2 regions of the Pseudonocardia hierapolitana genome follow, and region 2 is predicted to be linked to the other one. Evidence: riboswitches for the same ligand, from Rfam matches in the RefSeq annotation. Region 2 holds a riboswitch; the other holds the start of a gene.
The links. A riboswitch is a leader RNA that binds a small molecule or an ion and turns the genes downstream of it on or off. The one in region 2 is predicted to bind thiamine pyrophosphate.
Positions count from the first base shown of each region.

Region 1 (4,401 bases), 2.1 Mb from region 2:
CGGCGAACGTGCGCAGCATCGCGCCGACGTCCGTCACGCGCGGCACGTCGTGCAGGTACTCCTGGCTGCTGCCGAGCCGCTCCACCACCCCGCGCTGCCACCCGTCCACCAGCGCGAGCGCCACGGTCCACGCGACCGCGGCGGCGTACCCGACGGCCAGGAGGGGGCGCAAGGCCAGCCGGCCGGCCAGGTCGGGTCCACGCGTCACGACCAGCACGGCGACGACCACCGCGACCGGCGTTCCGGGCCCGACGTGCGGCAACCACTCGGCGAGCAGGGGCGGGAACGGCAGGAAGATGTCCACCCCGCCCGCCAGCAGCGCCCGCCCGGCCATGGCCGCGACCGCCACGACCAGCGCCGCCCCGAGCACGGCGGCGAGATCGGCAGCGGTCCCGGAGACCCGCGGTCCCCGGACTGTGCTCGGCACGGGAGGACGCTATCCGCCGGAACGGCCGCGTGATCCTTACAGCTCGCGAACGCCGACCGTGCCCGGTCCGGCACGACGAGATCCGCCCTGGTGAGGGCGCCGCGCCGGGTCTCGGGCCCGCGCGCCCCCATGCGGGCACTGCAGCCAGCCGGTAGTGAAGATGCCCGCGAGCCGTGACGACTCCGCCGCCCCGATGGGACATCCTCGTACCCGTGAACTCCGCCGCGGTGACGGGTACGGCACCAGGACAACGGGTCTGGCAGCGGTCCGGCTTGCAGGCCGGCTCCGGCTGGGTACTCGTCGGCGACGTGGGTGACAACGCGGTCCTGCCCGGTCCGCCCATCGACCGCGTGAGCGGAACGACGAGCCACCGCAGCACTCGCAGGCCGGCGGCGGGCAGCCGCAGGCGCGCGCGGGGCGACCAGCCGGGCTGGCTGTGGATGATCCGCTGGTACCGGGCGCGGTGGGCGGGCCGCCGGGCGCTGCGGTCCCGGTGACCGCTCCGGTCAGCGACGCAGCTTCGTCGCGAACGCCGCCGCCGCGGCGCGCGGGTCCTCCGCCTCGGTGATCGCGCGCACCACCACGATGCGCTCCGCGCCCGCGGCGAGCACCTCGTCGAGCCGGGAGTGGTCGATGCCGCCGATCGCGAACCAGGGTCGGGACGGCGCCCGGCCGGCCACGGTGCGCACCAGGTCGAGGCCGGGGGCCGGGCGGCCGGGCTTCGTGGGGGTCGGCCAGCAGGGGCCGACGCAGAAGTAGTCCACCCCCGGTTCGTCGGCGGCGACGGCGGTCTCCTCCGGGCTGTGCGACGAGCGCCCGATCACCACCTCGTCGCCCACGACCTCCCGGGCCCACCGAACGGGCAGGTCGTCCTGGCCCAGGTGCAGGACGTCGGCACCGGCCGCGAGGGCCACGTCGGCCCGGTCGTTCACGGCGAGCAGGGCGCTGTGGCGGGCGCACGCCTCGGCGAGCACCTCCAGCGCGGCGAGCTCGTCGCGGGCTTCGAGGGGGCCGTCCGGCCCCTTGTCCCGCAGCTGGATGATGTCGACCCCGCCTGCGAGGGCCGCGTCGGCGAACTCCGCGAGGTCGCCGGTGCGGCGGCGGGCGCCGGTGCAGAGGTAGAGGCGGGCGTCGTCGAGTCGCTTGCGCGCGGTGGCGCCGTCGAAGCCAGGCACGTCGTCCGACCATACGCGGCCTTGGGATCAGGGGAGACAGTCCGCCGAGCGAGCGCTCCTCAGAGGGCCCGCTCACAAGCCGGAGCGAAGCGGAGGCAATCGATACGGCGTAGGCTGAATGGCAGGTGACGCACGGGAGCCCGTACGGCGGGCTGAGAGGGGATCGGAACAGATCCCGACCGTCGAACCTGATCCGGGTCATGCCGGCGCAGGGAGCGGAGATGATGTCGAACTCGTTGACGGTGATCGGTGCAGGCGTGATCGGCCTGTCCTGTGCATGGCGTGCGGCCGCGTCCGGCCTGCGGGTCACCGTGCTCGACCCGGCTCCCGCCTCCGGGGCCTCGTGGGTGGCGGGCGGCATGCTCGCGCCCGTCACGGAGGCGTGGCCGGGCGAGGAGGAGCTGCTGGAGCTCGGCGAGGCCGCGGTGCGGCGCTGGCCCGGGTTCGCCGCCGAGCTGGAGGCGGCCGCCGGGCAGCCTGCCGGGCTGCGGACCGACGGCACGGTCGTCGCGGCCACCGGCTCCGGCGACCGCGCCGAGCTGGACACGCTCGCGGACTTCCTCGGCCGCCTCGGCCGCGACGTCGAGCGGCTCTCGGGCCGCGAGCTGCGCCGCCTGGAGCCCGCGCTGGGCCCGGACGTGCGCGGTGGCCTGTCCGTGCCCGGCGACCTCGCCGTCGACAACCGGGTGCTGCTCGCCGCCCTGCGCACCGCCGCCGAGCGGGCCGGCGTCCGGGTCGTCGAGCGCGCGGCCCGTGCGATCGTCGACGACGGCACGCGGGTCACCGGTGTCCGCACGGACGGCGGGGACGTCGAGGCGGACACCGTGCTGGTCGCCGCGGGCGCGCACTCGGGTGCCCTGCACCCGGTGCTCGACGGCATGGTGCGCCCGGTCAAGGGCGAGATCCTCCGCATCGCGCACCGCGCGGGCGCCTTCCCGCCGCCGCGCCGCACGGTGCGCGCGCTCGTGGACGGCCGCCCGGTCTACGTCGTCCCCCGCGACGACGGCGGGCTGGTCATCGGGGCCACCCAGGCGGAGCAGGGATTCGACACCGAGGTCACCGTCGGCGGGGTGCGCGACCTGCTGCGCGACGCCGAGCGGATCCTGCCCGGCATCGCCGAGTACGCGCTGGTGGAGAGCGCCGCGGGGCTGCGCCCCGGCAGCCCGGACAACCTGCCCCTGATCGGCGCGCTCGGCCCTGACGGCCTGCTCGTGGCCACCGGACACCACCGCAACGGGATGCTGCTCGCGCCCGTCACCGCCGACGCCGTGGTCGCGTTGCTGCGCGGCGAACCCGTCGCCGACCCCGTCCGCGCCGCTGATCCGTCCCGAGCTGTTCTGACCCGCCCCGCCGGCTCCGCAAGCTCCGCCGGCTTCCATCCCCCGCGGTTCGCCAGGAGGTAGCACGTGCAGGTGTGGATCAACGGTGAGGAGCGTGAGCTCACCGACGGCGCGCGCGTGCGCGACGCGCTCGTCGCGCTCGGGGTTCCCGAGAGCGGGATCGCGGTCGCGGTCGACGGAGAGGTCGTGCCACGGGCCGACTGGGCGTCCGTCGCGCTCGGCGACGGGGCGCGCGTGGAGGTGCTGACGGCGGTGCAGGGAGGATGACCATGGACGAATCGCTTCTCGTGGGCGACCGCAAGATCCCGTCCCGGCTGATCATGGGCACGGGCGGGGCCTCGAACCTGGAGATCCTCGAACGGGCACTGGTGGCGTCCGGCACGGCCCTCACCACCGTGGCCATGCGCCGGATCGACGCCGTCACCGGCACCGGGGTGATCGACCTGCTGCGCCGCCTCGGGATCGAGGTCCTCCCCAACACCGCGGGCTGCCGCACCGCCGCCGAGGCCGTGCTCACCGCTCGGCTCGCCCGGGAGGCCCTGGAGACCGACCTCGTCAAGCTCGAGGTGGTCGCCGACGAGCGCACGCTGCTGCCCGACCCGATCGAGCTGCTGGACGCCGCGGAGCAGCTGGTCGACGACGGCTTCACCGTGCTGCCCTACACCAACGACGACCCGGTCCTCGCGCGCAAGCTCGAAGGCGTCGGGTGCGCGGCCGTCATGCCGCTCGGCTCGCCGATCGGCACCGGCCTGGGCATCCGCAACCCGCACAACATCGAGATGATCGTCGAGCAGGCCGGTGTGCCGGTCGTGCTGGACGCGGGCATCGGCACGGCGTCCGAAGCCGCGCAGGCGATGGAGCTGGGCTGCGACGCGGTGCTGCTCGCCACCGCCGTCACGCGCGCGGGCGACCCGGAGCGGATGGCCCACGCGATGCGCCTCGCGGTGGAGGCCGGCCGAGCCGCCCGCCTCGCGGGCCGCATCCCCCGCCGCTACTGGGCCCAGGCCTCGTCCCCCGCGGTCGACGCCTGAGCCGAGCACCGTTCCGACGAACGGCGCGTTCGTCGGAAAGGTACCGACGAACGCGCCGTTCGTCGGATGGTGCGAGCGCACCCGAGTGGGTTCGGCGTGCCGGACGGTCGCGCGGACCGGCACGCGTCAACCTGGGGCCGGAGGTGGTCGGATGGCCCGGCAGATGTGGGCGCTCGTCCTTCTCACGCTGGTGGCCGGGTGCGGCGGCCCGACGGCGGAGCCCGTGGTGCCCTCGTCCGGAACGCCCGAGACGTCCACCAGCGCCGCTCCCAGTACATCGCCGTCGCTGGCGCCGTCGTCGACGAGCACGCCCGATGCGGGGGAGCGGGTCGCGGTGCCCGTCTACTACGTCGCCGAGACGCCTGCGGGCTTCCGGCTGCAGCGGGAGTTCCACTCCGTCGTCACGAGCGACCCGGCGAGCGCCGCGG
Region 1 covers NZ_VIWU01000001.1:3,989,074-3,993,474, forward strand. Annotated here, with positions in the region: gene FHX44_RS19120 (hypothetical protein) at 1-427, opposite strand, end outside; gene FHX44_RS19125 (hypothetical protein) at 640-924, shown strand; gene thiE (thiamine phosphate synthase) at 934-1,602, opposite strand; TPP riboswitch at 1,725-1,834, shown strand; gene thiO (glycine oxidase ThiO) at 1,824-3,005, shown strand; gene thiS (sulfur carrier protein ThiS) at 3,009-3,209, shown strand; gene thiG (thiazole synthase) at 3,206-3,973, shown strand; gene FHX44_RS19150 (Gmad2 immunoglobulin-like domain-containing protein) at 4,125-4,401, shown strand, end outside.
Region 1: another riboswitch for thiamine pyrophosphate. It lies ahead of thiO (glycine oxidase ThiO); the one in region 2 lies ahead of FHX44_RS29050 (ABC transporter substrate-binding protein).

Region 2 (4,401 bases):
CTCGCCGCGATCGAGGGACTCGCGGAGACCACAGCAGGTGCGTCGCTCTCGCTCGGCGGGGTCTTCGTCGACGGCGAGCTCCGCTACGCACTGGAGATCCCGAACGCGCTCTCGCTGCTCGCGCACTGGGACCCGAACGCGGTCGTCCTCGGCCTCGACCAAGCCCCACCCGAGCTTCGGCCGCCGGTGAACATCGTGCACTGGAGCTTCCAGGTCATGGTCGCGATCGGGTTCGCGCTGGTCGCACTCGGCGCGTGGCTCGCGTGGTCGTGGTGGCGCCGCCGGGAACTGCCCCGTTCGCCATGGTTCCTGCGCGCCGCCGTGCTCGCCGGCCCGGCCGCGGCGCTCGCCCTGGAGGCCGGCTGGGTCGTCACCGAGGTCGGCCGCCAGCCATGGGTCGTCTACGGCGTGCTGCTCACCCGCGACGCGGTCAACCCGCACCCCGGTCTCGTCGCCGGCCTGCTGACCGTGCTGGCCGTCTACGCCGTCCTGACGGTCGCGACGGTCGCCGTCCTGCGCCGCCTGGCCCGCCGCGGTCCCGTGGCCCCGCAGGAACGGGCGGGCGCCCGGTGACCGCCGCGGACGTCCTGCTCGTGACCCTCTGGATCGGGCTCACCCTGTACGCGCTGCTCGGCGGCGCCGACTTCGGCGCAGGCCTGTGGGACCTGCTCGCGGGCGGCGCCGAACGCGGCCGTCCGCAGCGCGACCTCATCGAGCACTCGATCGGCCCGGTGTGGGAGGCGAACCACGTGTGGCTGATCTTCGTGATCACCCTGTTCTGGACGGCGTTCCCGGAGGCGTTCGCCCCGTTCGCCGCCACGCTCTACATCCCGCTCACCCTCGCCGCGCTGGGCATCATCGCCCGCGGGGCGGCCTTCGCGTTCCGCAAGGCGATCGAGGAGCTGTGGCTGCGCCGCGTGTTCGGTGCCGCGTTCGCGTTCTCGTCGGTCGTCACCCCGTTCTTCCTCGGCACGATCGCCGGTGCCGTCGCCTCCGCCCGGGTGCCGCCCGGGATCGGCGCCGGGGACATCGTCGCGAGCTGGTGGAACCCCACGTCGGTCACTACCGGTGTGCTCGCCGTCGGGGCGTGCGCCTATCTCGCGGCCGTCTACTTGTGCGCCGACGCCCGGCGGGCCGGGGACGAGGAGCTGGCCGAAGCCTTCCGCGTGCGGGCGCTCGCGACCGGGGTGCTCGTCGGCGCCGCGACCGTGGCGGCGCCGCTGGTGGTCCGGGTCGACGCGCCCGGCCTCGTCGCCGGGCTGACCGGCCGCGCCCTGCCCCTCGCGGTGCTCAGCGTGGTCGCGGGCGCCGCGTCCCTCGGACTGCTGGCGGCGCGGCGCTACGTGCCGGTCCGGATCACCGCCGCGCTGGCCGTCGCCGCCGTGATCTGGGGTTGGGGGATCGCGCAGTACCCGACCATGCTGCCCGGGCTGACCGTCGCCGCCGCGGCCGGGGACCCGGCCGTGCTCGTGGCGGTGCTGTGGGTCCTCGGGATCGGCTCCGTGCTGCTGGTGCCGTCGCTGGTCTTCCTGTTCCTGCTGTTCCAGCGGGAGCGGGCGGCGGGCTGATCCGGTTCCCCCGGCGCCTTCACGGGAACGCTCCCGTCGTGCCCGGTCTCCCTCAGCTGGTCGCGGCCGCTTTCGCGCGGCTCGCGCGGTGGCGGCGCGCCCCGGCCTTCCACCCCCGCGGGACGCTGTTCGACGGGCGCGTCGCGCTCACCGAACGCGAGTCCGCCACCGCCACCGCGCTCGGCGGCACCGGCGAGCGCCCCGCGCTCGTGCGGCTGTCGAAGGGAGTGGGCACGCCCGGGGCGCTCCCCGACCTCCTCGGCGTCGCCCTCCGGACTGAGGTGGGCGGGCACGTGCTCGACGTGCTGTTCACCAGTGGCCGCAGGCGGCTGCTGGTTCCGTCCACCGGGTGGGGACGGCGGCCGTACACCACGCTGCTGCCCTACACCGCGGCCGGCGCCCGGGTGGTGCTCGGCCTCGATCCCGAGGCGCCTGCGGCGGCGGCCGACCCGGCCGCCGCCACCCCGATGGCCTTCACCGTCACAGAACGCGAGCGCGGTGGCGCTCCGCGCCCGGTCGGGCGGCTCGTGCTGGTGGCGCCGCACACCGGCGATCCGGTGGCGTTCGACCCCGTGCTCAACGCCCACCCGCAGCTCCGCCCGGCCGCGCCGCTGCGCCGGCTGCGCGTGTGGGCCTACACCGGCTCGCGCCGGGGACGCGGCGCCGCCCGCGACGACCTGCACCGCAGGCCCCCCTCGGAGCCGTAGCGCCGGGCGGCGCTCGTCCCGCGTGAGGAGCACGACTGCGCGGAGGGGGACGCAGGACGTATCCTCCTCCCGACCCACGGGAGCCTCGCGATCCGAGGCTGAGAGGGCGGCAGGACCGGCCGCCGACCGTTCGCACCTGACCCGGTTAGTACCGGCGTAGGGAGGAACTGGTGAAACCCGTACGCGCACCCCGGATCCTGGCCGCCATCGGGGCGGTGCTGGCCCTGCTGCTGGCCGGCTGTGGCGGGGGGAGCGGGACCCCGACGATCCGCGTGGCCCTCGACTGGACGCCGAACACCAACCACACCGGCCTGTTCGTGGCCCAGCAGGAGGGCTGGTTCCGCGAGGCAGGCCTCGACGTGCAGTTCCTGCCGTACAACAACACCTCGCCGGACACGCTCGTGTCGTCCGGCGCGGCCGAGTTCGGCATCAGCTTCCAGGACTCGTTCACGTTCTCGAAGGCGGCGGGCGCCGACATCACGTCCGTGATGGCCGTGCTCCAGCACTGGGCCACGCAGATCGCGGTGCGGGCCGACCGCGCCGACATCACCTCGCCGCGCGACCTGGACGGCAAGACGTACGGCGGGTTCGGCGCCGCGTACGAGGAACCCAAGATGCGGGCCGTCATCCAGGACGCGGGCGGCACGGGCACGTTCCGCACGGTCGTGCTGGGAACGGCCGCGTACGAGGCGCTCTACGCGGGAGAGGTCGACTTCACCGAGCCGTTCGTCGCCTGGGAGGGCATCGAGGCGGAGCTGCGCGGGCAGCCGCTGAAGACGTTCTCCTACACCGACTACGGGTTTCCGGACGCCTACAACGTGCTGCTCATCGGCAACTCGCCGTGGCTCACCGCGCATCCCGACCTCGCGGCGAAGTTCGTGCAGGCGGCGCAGCGCGGATACCAGCTCGCTGCCGACGACCCGGACCGCGCGGCCCAGCTCCTCATCGACGCCAACCCCGGTGCGTTCGCCGAACCGGAGCTCGTGACGCGCAGCCAGCACATGCTCGCCGAGCGGTTCCTGCGCGACGAGAACGGCCGCGTCGGCACCCAGACGCCCGAGAAGTGGGCGGGGTACTCGGGGTGGGTGTTCGACTCCGGCGCCCTCACGGGCCCTGACGGGGCGCCGTTGACCCAACGCCCCGACTTCGCCACCTGGTTCAGCAATGACTACCTCGCATCGCCCGCCTGAGCCCGAGCTCGCCGTGCTCGATCGCAACCCCCGCCGGGTCGAGACGCCCGGCTCGCCGGGCGGAGACGCGGGACTCGCCCCGTCGAAACGCGGGACTCGCCGGGTCGAGGTGCGGGACTCGCGGGTGTGGGGGCGGGTGGCGCCGCCGCTGGTGCTCGTCGCGGCAGGTCTCGCCGGGTGGCAGTGGTACGTGACGGCCGCCGAGGTGCGGCCGCAGGTGCTGCCCTCGCCACTGCGAGTGCTGGAGCAGGGCTGGGCGTTCCGCGACCAGATCTGGGCGAACACGGTGCCGACGCTGCAGGTCACCGCGGTCGGGTTCGCGGTGTCGCTGGCGCTGGGCTGGGCGATCGCGATCGCGGTCGACTTCTCGCCGTGGCTGCGCCGGGCGCTCACCCCGCTCCTCGTCGCCTCCCAGACGCTGCCGATCATCGCGATCGCCCCGCTGCTGATCATCTGGTTCGGGTTCGGCATGTTCCCGAAGGTCGTGGTGATCGCCCTCGTCACGTTCTTCCCGATCACGGTCGGGCTCATCGAGGGGTTCGCGGCCACCGACCGCCAGGCCACCAACCTGCTGCGCAGCATGGGCGCCTCGCGCTGGCAGCAGTTCCGCTACGTGCGGCTGCCCGGCGCCATGCCCCGGTTCTTCACCGCGCTGCGCATCGGCATCACCTACGCCGTCACGGGGGCGATCTTCGCCGAGTACGTCGGCGCGACGGCCGGGCTGGGGATCTTCATGAGCCTGCAGAAGAACTCCTTCCGCACCGACCTCGTGCTCGCCGCCGTGCTGGTCACGGCCCTGCTGTCGGTGGCGCTGTTCCTGCTGACCTACGCCGTGGAGCGGCTCGTGATCCCCTGGTGGCACCGTGGCTGACAGCAAGCTCGTCCTGGACGGCCTGCACAAGGCCTTCCCCGGCCCGCTGCCCGTGCTGGACGGCG
Region 2 covers NZ_VIWU01000001.1:6,084,648-6,089,048, forward strand. Annotated here, with positions in the region: gene FHX44_RS29035 (cytochrome ubiquinol oxidase subunit I) at 1-573, shown strand, start outside; gene FHX44_RS29040 (cytochrome d ubiquinol oxidase subunit II) at 570-1,568, shown strand; gene FHX44_RS29045 (phosphodiesterase) at 1,607-2,275, shown strand; TPP riboswitch at 2,342-2,455, shown strand; gene FHX44_RS29050 (ABC transporter substrate-binding protein) at 2,446-3,465, shown strand; gene FHX44_RS29055 (ABC transporter permease) at 3,440-4,336, shown strand; gene FHX44_RS29060 (ABC transporter ATP-binding protein) at 4,329-4,401, shown strand, end outside.